Regions from separate parts of the Gordonia sp. (in: high G+C Gram-positive bacteria) genome, predicted to be linked through region 1. Evidence: riboswitches for the same ligand, from Rfam matches in the RefSeq annotation. Region 1 holds a riboswitch; the other holds the start of a gene.
What was found. Region 1 has a riboswitch for cyclic di-AMP ahead of ACTIMF_RS02710 (C40 family peptidase). Riboswitches for the same ligand answer to the same signal wherever they lie in the genome.
Positions count from the first base shown of each region.

Region 2: linked by a shared signal. The riboswitch ahead of ACTIMF_RS17500 (transglycosylase family protein) and the one ahead of ACTIMF_RS02710 (C40 family peptidase) in region 1 are both predicted to bind cyclic di-AMP.

Region 1 is NZ_JBQEDL010000003.1:130,568-138,185, forward strand. Features, by position in the region: gene trpD (anthranilate phosphoribosyltransferase) at 1-367, shown strand, start outside; gene ACTIMF_RS02695 (Lrp/AsnC family transcriptional regulator) at 377-655, opposite strand; gene ACTIMF_RS02700 (DEDD exonuclease domain-containing protein) at 652-2,457, opposite strand; gene ACTIMF_RS02705 (hypothetical protein) at 2,742-2,939, shown strand; cyclic di-AMP (ydaO/yuaA leader) riboswitch at 3,051-3,241, shown strand; gene ACTIMF_RS02710 (C40 family peptidase) at 3,260-3,829, shown strand; gene ACTIMF_RS02715 (NlpC/P60 family protein) at 3,997-4,974, shown strand; gene ACTIMF_RS02720 (peptidase MA family metallohydrolase) at 4,975-6,387, shown strand; gene ACTIMF_RS02725 (glycosyltransferase family 4 protein) at 6,387-7,505, shown strand; gene ACTIMF_RS02730 (AMP-dependent synthetase/ligase) at 7,603-7,618, opposite strand, start outside.
Region 2 is NZ_JBQEDL010000049.1:12,171-19,788, reverse strand. Features, by position in the region: partial or broken gene ACTIMF_RS17530 (DUF3027 domain-containing protein) at 1-547, opposite strand, end outside; gene ACTIMF_RS17525 (MFS transporter) at 637-2,544, shown strand; gene ACTIMF_RS17520 (DUF2771 family protein) at 2,582-3,178, shown strand; gene ACTIMF_RS17515 (cold-shock protein) at 3,211-3,633, opposite strand; gene ACTIMF_RS17510 (hypothetical protein) at 3,755-3,964, shown strand; gene ACTIMF_RS17505 (flavin reductase family protein) at 3,961-4,476, shown strand; cyclic di-AMP (ydaO/yuaA leader) riboswitch at 4,730-4,936, shown strand; gene ACTIMF_RS17500 (transglycosylase family protein) at 4,942-5,565, shown strand; gene ACTIMF_RS17495 (hypothetical protein) at 5,722-5,910, opposite strand; gene ACTIMF_RS17490 (helicase-associated domain-containing protein) at 5,995-7,618, shown strand, end outside.

The sequences.
Region 1 (7,618 bases):
GATCACGACGACCACGACGTCGACCGCGTGGCAGGTGTTCGACGGTCAGGTCCGGCGCCTGACGATCGATCCGCGTGAACTCGGCGTGGACTTCGTCGAGTTGGCTGCACTACAGGGCGGAGACGCGACGGTGAACGCTCAGATCGCTCGCGACCTGTTCGCCGGGGCGCATGGGGCTGTACGCGATGCCGTCGTTGTGAACGCGGCGGCTGCGATCGTCGCCTACGAACAGGCTTCCTTGTACGACGACGACAGTCTGCTCGCCGCGCTGCAGGCGGCTGTCGTACGAGTGGAGAAGATCATCGACGGCGGCGCCGCTGCTCGACTCCTCGACGATTGGTCGGCCCTGACCCGCGAACTGTCCTGAGGTACCGGTCTAGTCCTCGCCGATGGAGAAGCCGCCGTCGACCTCTGCGCTCGCATAGCTGCGGAATGCGATGTGGGTCGCGCTGGTGCGCACACCGGGAAGGCGGTTGATCCGGCCGGTGACGACGTCCGCGATCTCGTCGTGGTCGCGGACCCTGACCTTGGCGATCAGATCGACGTCGCCTGCGCACGAGTAGACCTCGGTGACGCCGGGGATGTCCGCGACCGCCTGCGCGGTCTCGGGAATCTTGTGGATGTCGGCCCCGATGAGAACGATGGCGGTGATCATGCCCCAACTCTAGCCGCGACCGGGTCCGGTGCGTCTCGGGCGCGGCGAGCCGCGCGCGAGAACTCGGTCCACCGCTGAGCCGATCCGATCGGCGAGTCCAGAGGCTCGGTGGTGCTCACCAGCCGCGCACCCGGCTCTGAGATCCACCGTTCGATGAGTGAGACCTCTTCGGCGGGAACTCCGCCGAGCGGACCCAGTCCTTCGCGTTGCAGTCCATCGGGTTGCAGTCCTCCCGGTTGCCGGACCGTCTTCGCCGCTGCTATGGCCATCTCGATCACCGGCATCGGCGGGACTCCCCGTTTCGCCTGTGCCGCACCGGCCAGCCGTCCGTAGCGGATCACACTGACGTTCCATCCGCCCGCGCCGTCCGAGCGGGCGACGACCATTTCCCGTACGCGCGCGACGGCTACGAGTCGCTGACACCGTGCGAGGACGTCCACGGTCGACGAGAGTCGGTCTCGTGCCCGGGCGGCCGATTCGAAACGTCGAGAGTCGGCGAGAAGCTGTAGCCGCCGGTGAAGGTCGGCGAGTAGAGCGTCGGACTGACCGGTCATCAGAGTGCGAGCGGCCTCGACCCGGCACAGATAGTCGGGGAGCGTCTGCGGCCGGTCGCTGGCCGCACGGCACACGCCTGGGAGGTGCGCGACCAGCGGATCGGGGAGTCCGACCGCGGACCGTTCGCCGGGGCACCAGTGGTGGTCTGCCCGTTTGAGTTTCTGTGTGCAACTGCGCAAGCCAGCCGCCGCACTGATGACATCCGCGACGTCGGTGGCCGTCGCACGACTGTGGACCGGTCCGATGGAGTCTGGTGCAGGCGTCCGGCTGACGGACAGTCGAGGGAACCGCTCTCGGCTCAGATTGATCCACCAGCCGCGGTGCGGGTTACGCGAACGACGGTTGTAGGAGGGTTTGTGCGCGGCGAGCAGAGTCAGTTCCCGTACTCCGGCTTCCAGATCGTGGGCGCACTCCACGTGGTCGACTCGTTCGGCCAGGGACACCATCTCGCCGATACGGGCGCGCGTGTCGCCGCCCGAGAAGTAGGACGAGACGCGGCGCCGGAGGTCGACGGCCGTGCCCACATAGAGGACTTCCTCTCCCGGACCGCGAAATAAGTAGACGCCCGGACGCCGCGGCAGGCCGGAGGCCATCGAACGCTTCGCCCGCATCGCCGGAGTCGCCCGCGGCAAGTATTCGGTGAGATCCCGATAGGTGTGCACTCCACGGTTCCCGACACGTTCGAGGAGTCTGTGGAACACGTCGACGGTCGCCCGCGCGTCGTCGAGCGCGCGGTGGGTCGGACGCACCGAGACGTCGAACAGGTCGGCCAATGCCGACAGCTTGACGCTCGGCGCCTCCTCTCTGGTGAGGATGCGTCGCGCCATCGCAACTGTGCACAGCGATGTGGTGAACGGCCAGGGGAGATTCATCCGGGCCGCGGCCTTACGGAGAAATGCGGTGTCGAAGCGCGCGTTGTGTGCAACGAGGATCGAGCCGCGCGCGAATTCGGCGAAAGCGGGCAGCACCTGCTCGATAGGTGGTGCGTCGTACGTCATCGCGGTGGTGATGCCGGTGAGGGCGACGATCTGCGGCGGGATGTCCCGGCCGGGGTCGACGAGTGTCGCGAACTCCCCGAGGACTTCGCCGCCCCGGATCTTGACCGCACCGATCTCGGTTATCGCATCGGCGTCGGAACTCCCGCCCGTGGTCTCCAGGTCGACGACAACGAGCGTCGTCTCGAACAACGAGCGCTCGGCGAACTCGTCGTCGTCGAGATCAGCGAACGACAGCTGTCCTTGCGTCATGGTCTGCACCGTAGGCCCGACCTCCGACAAACGCCTCTGGCGACGGTGCCGGGACTGATCGCACTGACTCTCGATCACACGGGACGGCCCGATTCGTTCGATGCCGGATTGTCAGAGGGCGCTCGTAGTCTGCACCCGAGGTTGAGATAAACGGCCTTGCCGCGACACGCCGACCATCGGCCAGACTCGCGGGATCGTGCCAACGAGCATCAAATGAGAGGCGGATCACAATGCGAATCGACTGCGCGAGCTGTCCCGGGCGGAACCGTAAGTGCGACGGATGCATGATGCAGGTGTTATTCAACCCTGTCACCAGCGGGTATGGCGCATCGTCTGACGAATTGGATATCGCGGATGCCGTTGATGTGTTCGTCGACACGGGGATGATTTCCGACGAAACGGCACTCGATGCCTTAGCCGGTGTCACTGCAGGTCACGCCGGATTCCGCCCGGATCAGCGCGACTGGCTGCGCGCGGTCTGACACGACGCAGTGTCGCAATCGGGCCGAGGCTGGTGGACATCGGCGTCGGGGTTTCGTAATCTTTTCGAGACTTTCCACTCAGGGTGATCCCCCAGCATAGGGAGACCGTCCGGAGAGTCACCGCCTAATCGCCTTCACCCTCCGGAGGCGAACCGGGGAACCACTTCTTTCGAGGGCGTGTGAGAACGCGCCGGCGAATCGGGGTGAATCGCGGCCTCAGGTAGCCAGTCCTGGGAACGCGTAGGGCCATTTCTTCCGGCCCGAACCCGACAGCTAACCCGGTCGGCGGTCAGGGAGACAACAAGGAGTTCAGAAGTTCAGTGGCTAAACACCGTTTGGACAAGCCCGGCACTGGCCGTAAAGCTGCAACGACTGCGGTAGTCGCGGGCTCGATCGCCATCGGCGGATCGCTCGCACTCGCAGCAGGCCCCGCGGACGCAGCGCCCGTGAAGGTCCCCGGCATCGGCAATTTCGATGTCCCGGACAACCTTCTGCCGAAGGCGCCGAAGTTCGACCCTCAGGGTCCGATCGGCACCCCGCAGCAGGTTCGCGCCAAGAAGGCGTTGCACTACGCAGAGTCGAAGATCGGCTCGCCGTACGTGTACGGAGCTTCCGGCCCCAGCTCATTCGACTGCTCCGGCCTCACCTCGTGGGCGTACCGACAGGCAGGCAAGACCATCCCCCGTGACAGCTACGGCCAGATGGGCGGCGGCAAGTCGATCTCGTCGATCGCAGCTGCACGTCCCGGCGACATCCTGGTGTTCAACGGCGGCGGCCACGTCGGTCTTTACGCGGGCAACGGTATGTTCGTTCACGCGTCGACCGAAGGCGTGCCCGTCAAGCGCGACAAGGTCAAGAACTGGAGCGTGACGAGCATCCGCCGTTACTGAGCGTTCTCTCGTCTGTTGTGAAATCTTGAGAACCGGGCGGGTCATGCGCGATACGCGTGTGGCCCGCCCGTTCGGCATTGAAGGAATATGTGGTGGACAAGACGAATCGAAGCGCCAGAAGGCGAGCGACCTGTGCGGTCGTCGTCGGCACCGTAGTGACTGCGGCCATGTCGGTGCTGCCTCTCACGCCTGCGGCGTCAGCGGAGCCGAGGAGCGGTGCGAGCCAGATCTTGTCTCACTACCGGGAACTCTCCCGTGACGCGGAGAAGACCACCGAGGCCATGAATAAGGCGCAGCACGATTATGACGTGCAGCGCAAGATCGTCGTCACCGCGCGTCGCGCGTCGGCGAAGGCCACGACGCAGCTCGACTCGATGAACAAGCAGATGGCGGAAGCCCAAGAGAAGGTAGACGCCCTCGCCCGAGCGAGTTACCGGGGCGCTCGCGTCAACCGGCTGTACGCGGTGCTGGTCAGCGACTCGCCGCAAGGGCTTCTGGACAACATGTCGGGACTGGAAGTCATGTCGCGTCAGTCGGCTGCCGACCTGAAGTCGATCGCCGCGACCGCCCGTAAGACGCGTGAGGCGAAGGCGAACGCCGACAAGTCTGCGCGTGAGGCGAGTGACGCCGTCGCCGTCGCCGAGAAGCAGCGCGGACGACTTCAGGGTAAACAGTCGGACCTTCAGCTCGAAGCCGTTCGGATCCGCGCGGTCTACAAATCACTGACCGGCAAGCAACTCGCCGCGCTCCGCGGCCCCAAGTACAAGTTCGACGCGAGCGCCGTCGCCAAGGGGACCTCACCCGCACTCGTGGCTGTCCAGGCTGCGATCTCGCGGATCGGCGACCCGTACGTGTGGGGCGCGACAGGACCGAATCAGTTCGATTGCTCCGGCCTGATGCTGTGGGCGTACAAGCAGGCGAACAAGGGCATTCCGCGAACCAGTGAGGCACAGCTCGCGGGCGGCAAGCCCGTCGAGCGCGACGACCTCAAACCCGGCGATCTCGTCATCTACTATCCGGACGCCACGCACGTGGGCATGTACGTCGGCGACGGCTTCGTGGTCCATGCGGCGACGTTCGGCGTGCCGGTCGCCGTCGTCCCGATCGACAAGGCAGGCCCGTACAACTCAGCGCGACGGTACTGAGTGAGGGACGTTCGCGTTCGGGCCGCCGTCGCGGTCCTCGTCGTCGTGACGGCGGCCTGCACGGCGGCCGCCTGTTCAGAATCGACGGATGATCGCTCGTCCACCGCTCCGGTGAGTGCGTCGCGCACACCGCTCAACCCGTTCGAACAGCAGCGGACCGACGGTGTGGCGGCACTCCTCGACGAACTCTCCTCGGTGATCCGCACCGGAGACAAAGACGGTGTTGACGCTCTCGTCGACCGCGCCGCACCGCGCCGGATCGACGACCGACTCCACACGATGGCGGACGCGTTCGCTCGTGGCTCCGACCGCGGCCGTCGGGGAGGCCCGCTCGCCGCGACATCGTTCACCTACCGCGTCGCGCCGAGTAGCGGAGCCGAATGGCAGCTGGCCCCCACGGTGGCGACCAAGGTCGACGAGGCCGGCGCGACGGACACCTGGGTGACCCCGGTGGAGCTCACGTACGCGCTCGGTGGGGCGGCGGTGCCGGGCGTCGCCGAACCCGAGGTGACTCTCAGCGAGACCATGGCGTTCGCGCGGTACGGCGACGAATGGAAGTTACTCGGCGACGCTTCCGTCGCACTGGATCCTCGGCCGACGACCACCGGACCCGATGCGCCGGTCGAGATCGGCCCCTGGGAGTTCGGCGGGCTCGCTGCGACAGACGTCCGCACCGCCGGTGGCTCGTCGACGATCCTGTCGTACCCCACGACCGACAAGGTGGTGGAACGCGCGCGGAAGATCATGCCAGGGGCCGTCGCCGCCGTCAGCAAGTTCTGGGGCGACGACTGGCCGCAGCGGGCTGCGGTGATCGCGACCGGCGATCAGGCCGAGTTCGCGGGTTTGACCCGCACGGCGGCTCGCGACACCGGGGTGGCAGCGGCGGCGACCGTGTTCTCGCGTATCGACGAGCGTGCGAAGCAGGTGGTCGGCCAGCGCATCGTACTGTCTCCCAATGCGGCGGACCTGTCCGAGCCCGCGCTGGCGGTCGTTCTCCGGCACGAACTCATGCATGTCGCGACGCGACTGTCCACACCCGAGATCGCCCCGATGTGGTTGACCGAAGGCGTCCCCGAATATGTGGGCCGGAAAGGCACGTACCGCGAGTTCGTGGACGCCGCACCGGATCTCGCGGTCGAGGTCGCAGCGAATCGGCTCCCGAAGTCGTTGCCGGTCGACTCTGATTTCGCCGTCGACAGCGACGCCGCTCGCGTTGCATACCAGAGCGCATGGTCGTTTGCGGCGTTCGTCTCGGATAAGTACGGCGAGCCCGTGTTGAAGAACATGTACCGGAAGATGACCGCCAGCGGTGACACGCCAGCAATGGACGCTGCGATGAAGAACGCGGTGGGCCACGACAAGAATGCGTTGGTGAAGCAATGGCAGAAATGGTTACGCGTACAAGTTCGATGATGCGGACGACACTGCTGGTCACAAACGATTTCCCGCCACGCGCAGGCGGGATCCAGTCGTACCTGGAGAACCTGCTCCGATTCGTGCCACCGGAGAACGTCATCGTCTACGCGCCCAAATGGAAGGGATCGGACGCGTACGACGCGGCAGCGCCCTACCGAATCGTCCGCCACCGGACGTCGCTGATGCTGCCGACCCCGTTCGTCGCCCGCCGTGCCGCACGCCTGGTTCGTGAGAACGACGTCCACACCGTCTGGTTCGGTGCGGCCGCACCGCTCGCCGTGCTCGGGCCGCGGCTGCGGAAAGCGGGCGCCAGACACATCGTCGCGAGCACCCACGGGCACGAGGTCGGTTGGTCGATGCTGCCCGGTGCACGGCAGGTGCTGCGGCACATCGGCAAGCACACCGACGTCGTGACGTACGTCAGCAGTTATACGCGCGGTCGTTTCGCTGCCGCATTCGGCCGTGACGCTGCGCTCGAGTACGTGCCGTGCGGTGTCGACACGGACCGGTTCGCCCCCGATGCTGCCGGCCGCGCCGAACTGCGTGAACGGTACGGACTCGGCGACGCACCCGTCGTGCTGTGTCTGTCCCGGTTGGTCCCGCGTAAAGGCCAGGACATATTGATCCAGGCCTGGTCGTCGGTCCTGCGCGAAGTGCCTGACGCTCGATTAGTGATCGTCGGAGGCGGACCGTACGGCGATCGGCTCCATGAGTTGGCCGCCAAGACCGGGGTCACCGACACCGTGCTCTTCACCGGATCGGTACCCGGGGACGAACTCCCGACACACCACGCGATGGCCGACGTCTTCGCGATGCCGACCCGTACGCGGGGTGGCGGCCTCGACGTCGAAGGCTTGGGCATCGTCTTCCTCGAAGCGTCTGCGAGCGGCGTGCCGGTCGTCGCAGGTGACTCCGGGGGAGCCCCAGAGACGGTCCGCGAGGGCGTCACGGGGACCGTCGTCGACGGGCGTGACCGTGCGCAGGTCGCAGAGGCGGTCATCGCGATCCTGCGCGACCCCGACCTGGCTGCGGACATGGGCGCCCGTGGTCGGGAGTGGATCGTCGGCAACTGGCAGTGGGGTCAGCAGGCCGCCCGCCTCATGCGTCTCCTGTAGCCGACGCTTGCCGCCGAGCGAAGTCGAGGCCCTTGTGCGGCAAGAATCTCGACCTCGCTCGACTTGCAGGCAGAAATGCTCGATCGGAGCATGAGCGCTACTTCGTGTACAGC
Region 2 (7,618 bases), on a different contig from region 1:
TCGCGCACGCGTGACGGGCGTTGCGCGCCATCGGCGACGCGGGACCGAAGTCGCCGTCGTACCAGCGTTGAGCAGCCTCCGCTCGGCCTTCGAGGGACAGGAGGCGCCGCCGACCCAACCCGATCTCGGCACCGACCTGGCCCACCTCGTCGACGTCGAGCGGGCTCACATCGTGCGTATCGATCTGTCCCGGGACCAGCCGCGGGTCGTCTTCGGGTGCGGCGAGTAGGTCACCGGGACCGAGATCACCCGGAGCCACTCGTTTGACCCACGGCACCCAGTCGGGCGCCAGCAGTGCGTCGCCCGCGGGGAGCAGCGCCACTTCGCTCACCGTGACCTCGGACGAGTCCGGCACACCGGCGACGACAACGCACCACTGCCAGCCGCGATAGCCGGGAACTCGAGCGTCGAAGTAGTGCGCAGCGGCGTAGTCACCCTCGGCCGCGGACCCGGTGTGAGCACCGGGATCCTCTCCCTCGGCGACGAGGGCAGCGTGGGCGATGTCGACAGCGTCGACGAGTCGGGGCGACGAGATAGCAACACTCACATGTCCAGTGTGCAATAGCCGGGGCCCTCGACGCACGTCAGGCACGTCCCTGCGGCACGATGCCGCAGCGATGAGGAACAATCGTAGGAGTGAATACCCGTGGATCTCACGACGACCGCGGGGCAGGCGGTCGCCCGCGTCCCCCTCAGGAGACGCCGCACAGAGGGGACGCGCAGCCCCGACGGTCGCGTCGCCCTGCCCCGCACCCAGGGCAGGCCAACTATCCGGCCGACGGCCCCCGACGAACACCGCGCACGCCAACGCGCCGGTTCGACGCGCCCGCAGGCCACCCCGACGACGGGCCGCAAGAACACGCGCACCGCGACCAGACCAGGCCGGCTAGCGGCGCGTACCTTCCGCCGCGGACCCACAATCCGCACCTGCCGCCGTTGGCGCACGACGACCCGCAGAACGCCGAGACCACGTCGTTCGACGCAGGCCGCCGCGGACGCAAGAAGCGGTTGTCCGGCGACGCGGAGTACGTGCCGCCGGAAAAGGTGACCGTGGTCCGGGTGATGGCGCGCCGCTCCAAGTACTTCACCGCTGTCGGTGCCAAGATGGTTCACCGCGCGGCGACCGCAGACGGCGCCGACCGATCGGGGCTCACTGCGCTCACCCTTCCGGTCATCGCGAACACCGCAGTCGACGCGGCGATGGCGATCGCGCTCGCCAACACGCTGTTCTTCGCCGCGGCGACGAGTGACTCGAAGGTCAGCGTCGGCCTCTACCTGGCGATCACGATCGCGCCGTTCGCCTTCATCGCACCGCTCATCGGGCCGATCCTGGACCGGCTGCAGCACGGTCGGCGGATCGCGATGGCGGCGACGTTCGCGTTGCGCGTGGTGCTCGGCATGCTGATCATCGTCAACTCGTCGTGGGACTCGGACACGATGCAGCTCGAGTACAAGCCGTGGGTGCTGTACCCGTGTGCGCTCGGCCTGATGGTGCTGTCCAAATCGTTCGGCGTGCTCAAGTCGGCGGTCGCTCCTCGCGTGCTGCCGCCGTCGATCGACCTGGTCCGAGTCAACTCACGCCTGACCGTGTTCGGCCTGGTGGCCGGCACGATGGTCGGCGGTGCGATCGCCGCGGCACTGGAGTTCATCCTCGGCAAGGCCTTCCCGTTCCACGTTCCCGGCGCGATGATCTGGCTGTGTCTGGTCGCTGCGGCCGGCGCCTTCTTCTGCATGAAGATCCCCGCCTGGGTCGAAGTGACCGAGGGCGAGGTCCCGACCACCCTGACCTACCGCGGCGATCCGTCCGCCGAGGAGACAACGCCGTCGAAGGGCGCGAGCTTCTCTCGCGAACTCGCAGCCAAGATGCGACAGCCGCTCGGCCGGACCGTGATCGTCGGGTTGTGGGGCAATGGCACGATCCGCATCCTGACCGGGTTCCTCACTCTGTACATAGCGTTCTACGCGAAGGCCCAGCCCGACACCACGGGCTGGCAACAGATGCTGATGCTCGGCGCCGTCGGCGCGGCCGCGGGTGTCGGCAACTTCCTCGGCAACGGTGTCGGCACGCGCCTGGAGCTCAAGAGCCCGACCCGGATCGTCATCCTGGCGACGGCAGCCACCTTCGTCGCATGCGTGCTGGCCGCGGTCTTCGGATCACTGATCCTGGTCGTCGTCGCAGGCTTCACCGGATCGGCGACGAGCGCGATCGCGAAGGTCTGCATGGACTCGTCGATCCAAGACGACCTGCCTGACGAGTCGCGGGCCTCTGCCTTCGGTCGTTCGGAGACCGTGCTGCAATTGTGCTGGGTGCTCGGTGCCAGCCTCGGCGTGATCTTGCCGACCGACATCTGGATCGGCTTCACGGTCGTGTCCGTCCTCGTCGGTGTAGGTTTCGTCCAGACCCTGCTGACCAGTCGCGGTTCGACGCTGGTGCCCGGCATCGGCGGCCGACGTCCCGACCATGCGGCCCCGACCGTCCCGTTCGCAGCCCCGGGATCGCCGACGCCGCCCAGCGCCGCGCCGACCCGCCGCACCGTCCGTTGAGTCGGCCCAGCCCGCCGCAAGAACAGAAGGATTCCTCGTGCTTCATTCCGGAGACAAGAAGGTGCTGGCGAAACTCGCTGCGGTGCTCGCCGTGGTGGTCGTCGCCATCGCCGCCGTCACCACCGTCCTGGTGACGACCGCCGACGACACCGACTCGGCGCCGACGGTGTCGATACAGGCGGGTGAGGATCTGGTACGCGCCGACCCCAGTTACTGGTGCGCCGTCGACATGACCGACTGCCGTCCGACGGATCCGCGGCGGGTACAGACGCTCCCGGTGAACGTGGTGCGCGCACCCGCGCCGATCGGCAGCTCTGTCCTGGTGTCGGTGCCCCAAGAGGTCGCCGAAGGACCGTGGATGGCGATCACTCAGTATGCGACGCCGCGCGGTGTGTACCGCGTCATCGACGTCGAACCCTCGGAGAGCACCTACACCAAGAAGTTCCACAGCAGGCCCGACGCCGTACTGCTCGGCGTCGAGGTGTGGTCGGTCTCGACCGTCCTGCAGAACGCTCCAGACGGCATCGAGTCGCTCGACGGATCGATCCTGATGCGCGGCACATACACGATCGACACGGTTCCGGACGACTTCCGAGTCCCGAACTCCACCGAACTACCCGACCGCCGCAGCTGACTCACTGCGCGGCGCCACCTGCTCAGACGTATTCAGCGGTCCAGTTCGCGGGTCACTCCTCGGACCACTTCGGAGATGCGCTGCGAGGTCTTGCGGTCGGGGTACCGGCCGTTTCGAAGACCCGGCTGCACCGTGCCCTCGAGCAGGGTGATCAGATCGGCGACCAGCCCGTGCAATTCGTCCGGGCTCATCCGCTTGGTATCCGGGCGCTTGTCGCGTCGGGCATCGCGATTGTTCTTGACGACGCTCGGCGCAGGCTCGAGCACAGTCACGCGCAGCGCTTGGGGGCCGCGTCGGCCCGCGGCCATGTCGAACTCGACCCGCTGTCCGGCCTTCAGCTCAGGGGCGTCGTCGCCGAGCGCCGACGCACGGACGTACACGTCCTCGCCCTCGTCCTGGGACAGGAATCCGAAGCCCTTGTCGGCGTCGTACCACTTCACTCGGCCGCTTGGCACAGCACTCACCCTCAACTGGTTAATCTGCCTAAAGAATCACGTAAGCGCCCGACGTAGCCGCTGGCAGTACGACTCGAGGCGCGTGGTGTCCGATTCTACCGCCTGGATTACCGTGGACTGCATGCAGACCCAGAAGTCCTCCCGCCTGTTGGCGACGGCCGTGGTGCTGTTCGCCATCGGAATGATCGCGTCGATCGCACTCCTGGTTCCCGCAGTCCGCGACAGCAACCAGGCGATCGTGGTGACGGTGTATCTGCTCGCACTGTGCGCACCGCTCGGTTTCGTCCTCGGACTGGTGTTCGCCCTGATGTCAGGCAGGCGCAGCCGGTGACGGGCGCCTCGCCGCTCGCCCCGGTCTCCGCGGCAGGCGCCTTGAAGCGGGCCTACAGCTGTTTCCCGACCGGTGTGGTCGCCGTGTGCCGTCGGACCTCCGACGGCGACGTGGGGATGTCCGCGAGCGCGTTCACCACCGTGTCCCTCGACCCGCCCCTGGTATCGGTGTGCGTGCGTGACGGATCGTCGACGTGGCCGCGGTTGGCGACTGCCGACCGCCTCGGTGTCAGCGTCTTCGCGTCGCACCAGGGCGAAGCGTGCCGTCGCCTGGCGGGCCCGCCGGAGTCACGATTCGATGACGTCCACCGATGGTCGACGGACTCGGGCGCACTGTTCGTCTCGGGCTCGGCGGCCCATCTGGAGTGCTCCGTAGAGCAGGAGGTGCCTGCGGGCGACCATCATGTGGTACTCCTCCGGATCCATGCTCTACGCAGCGATCCGAGCGTCGATCCGCTCGTGTTCCACGCGTCGACATTCCGCGCATTGGAGGCGCGGCGTGAACAATCCTGAGCAGACAGCGTGGTCCGCGTCTCAAATCCGACGTGATACTTATCACATAACAGTGCGATAACGAACCGGACACGGACCGGGTATCAGTGGCGTGAACTGCACAGACGTGATGCCGCGTCCGAAATGCGCGAATCGAGTCCAGAAATTCACCGCGCGCAAGACCGTGAAATCGACGCCTACTGACCCGTATTGTTCAGGGCGGTCATCCACCAGGTGATCGACCCCGAACCAGATAACTCTTTCTGCCGCGCCAAACCTCGCTCCGCTGAAAGAGAACGCATGACAGGACTTTCAGGAGCGAGGACGGGGGACCCACCATCTCCCTGTGAGACCCGGCGGACGAGCAATCGACCGCCTTGGGGTTAAGTTCCCGGGTATCGGCCACCAGCCGGCCCCGGCGACCGGGCACCTCTCGCCCGAACCCGACAGCTCACCTCGTAGGCGCGTGGAGAGAGGAAAAAACACATGTCCGGACGTCACGCCAAGCAGACGACCAATACCAAGACCTTCGCCAAGGTCGCCGCGACCTCCGTCGTACTCGGCGGCATCGGCGGCGGCGCAGCCCTTCTCGGCGCCGGCCAGGCATCCGCCGCGACCGATTCCGAGTGGAACCAGGTCGCACAGTGCGAGTCGGGCGGCAACTGGTCCATCAACACCGGCAACGGCTACCACGGCGGGCTGCAGTTCAGCCCGAGCACCTGGGCTGCCAACGGCGGCACCCAGTACGCTCCGACCGCCGACCAGGCCACCCGTGACCAGCAGATCGCCATCGGCGAGCGCGTCCTGGCGTCGCAGGGCGCGGGCGCATGGCCTGTCTGCGGCGGCGTCCTCTCGGGCCCGAGCCAGCGCACCGCGCCCGCTCCCGAGCAGGCCCCCGAGGCCCCGAGCCAGGAGAACGGCTCGGACAACGGGTCGAGCGAGGCTAAGACCAGCGACGACGTCAAGGGCCAGGTCGACAAGAGCCTCGACAAGGCCAACGTCAGCCCCGAGGTCCGCAAGGCCTGGAAGGCTGCCAAGGACAGCGGCTACGACCTGACCCCGGACCAGGTCAAGCTGTTCAACCAGAACAAGCACCTGCTGCCTTCCTAAGCAGAGCGCTCAAGTAGCCCCGACTTCTCCAAGTCGGGGCTACTTTTTGCTTCATCACGCCGGGCTGGAGCCGCGGCGAGCAAGGGACACGACAGCACACGCCAGGCCCCACTCCGACGAGCAGGGCCTGGCGTGTGAGTCTTCGCTAGAAGCGGATCAACGGTTGACGACGGTCTTCGCGTGCACGTACGGAAGGTCGTCGACCGGCAGCGGGAACTCCGTGTCACCGAACGGCGAGAGAGCGCCCGACACGTGTGTGAGGAACTCGGTCACGGCGTGCTCGTCGCCGATCTCCTGGGGCCAGCCGTTGTCCACGTATCCATTCTTCTTAGCCACGGCGTTCATTCTGCCATGAGCGCACCGCACAGGCCTACGCACCCGGCGCATCGGGCAGCGGCCCACGGGGAACCGGTCGGTAAGGTGGGTCGAATGAGTCCGGACCACCCGTCGCGCACATGCGCCGATGAGCTGGCGAGTCGGTCGGACGAACGACTCGCCGAACTCCTGGTCCGTCGGCCCGATCTCGCGTCGCCGCCACCGCGGGGAACCGGAGTCCTCGCACAGCGTTCCCTCGCCGCCGCGTCCATCTCGTTGGCCGGTGAGGATCTCGATGTCCTCGCCGTCGCCGTCGTCGAAGCCTTCCTCGACATCGCAGACGATCTGCGGCACCACGATGGGCTGCTCGGGCCCGTGAGTCGCGACGAGATCGTGACCAAGCTGGGTCGACGCGCCCGCCGATCCGACATCGACGCGCGACTCGCCGTCCTCGCCGACCGCGCCCTGATCTGGCCGAGCGGGTCGTCGAAAGGCAAAAAGGCGACGAGCTGGATGGCAGGCAGCCACCTGCCTTCGACACTGCCGTGGACGACCCCGCACCTGATCACCCCGATCGCCGCCCTGGATCCGGAGGAGATCTCCAGTCGGATCGACGGCCTCGACGACCGACCGCGTGAACTCCTCGCCACGCTCGCCAACGGCCACGCCCTCGGGCGGTCACGCGACGCGGCGGCCGACGCCGACCCGACAGCTCCCGTCCCCCGCCTCATCGCGTCCGACCTCTTGTCCCGGGTCGACGAGCAGACCGTCGAGCTGCCGCCGCAGGTCGGTCAGATCCTGCGCGGCGAGCCACCATTGGCGACGGCGAGCCTGAAAGCGCCCGACCTATCCGGCACACCGTCACGTTTCGACGCCACCACCGTCGACGCCGCAGGCGCAGGCGAGGCACTCGAGCTTCTGCGCCACGCGGGCGATCTACTCGACGCTCTCTCCGCGGCCCCCGCGGCCGTGCTGCGTGCAGGCGGCATCGGTGTCCGCGAACTGCGACGCCTCGCGAAGACGACCGGGCTGTCGATGACCCGCGTCGGCCTGATCGTCGAGCTCACGGCATCCGCCGGGCTGATCGACGCGGGCGTCCCCGAGTCGACGAGTGTCCTGTCCGGCGACGACGTAGTCGCTCCGACGACGTCGAGTGACACGTGGCGGCACCACGAACCCGGCCGTCGCTGGGCGCACCTGGCCGAGTGCTGGCTCGATCTGCCGCGCCGACCATGGCTGATCGGCGAGACCGACCGCGACGGCGCGATCATCGGTGCGCTGGCCGATACGGCGTTCGACCAGTCGGCATCATCGGTCCGACGCGCGATCCTGACACCGCTCACCGAGGTCGAACCGGCGATCGGGGTGAGTGTCGACGACCTGACCGCATTGCTCGGCTGGCGCCATCCTCGACAGTTGCGTCGGTTCACCACCCGTCTCGTCGGCGAGACGCTGCGCGAGGCAACCGAACTAGGACTCGTCGCGCACGGCGCGCTGACCATGGCGGGCCGCGCGTTGCTCGCCGTCGGCGAGGACGAGGACGGCCCCGACGACGGAAGCCATAGCGTCGAGAGTGATCGCGGCGACCTCGTCGAGGTGATGACCGCGGCGCTCCCCGCGCCCATCGACTACTTCCTCGTACAAGCCGACTTCACCGTCACGGTGCCCGGCCCGCTCACTGCGGAGTTGGCCGAGCGACTCGCGCTGGTCGCCGACCTCGAGTCCGGTGGCGCCGCCT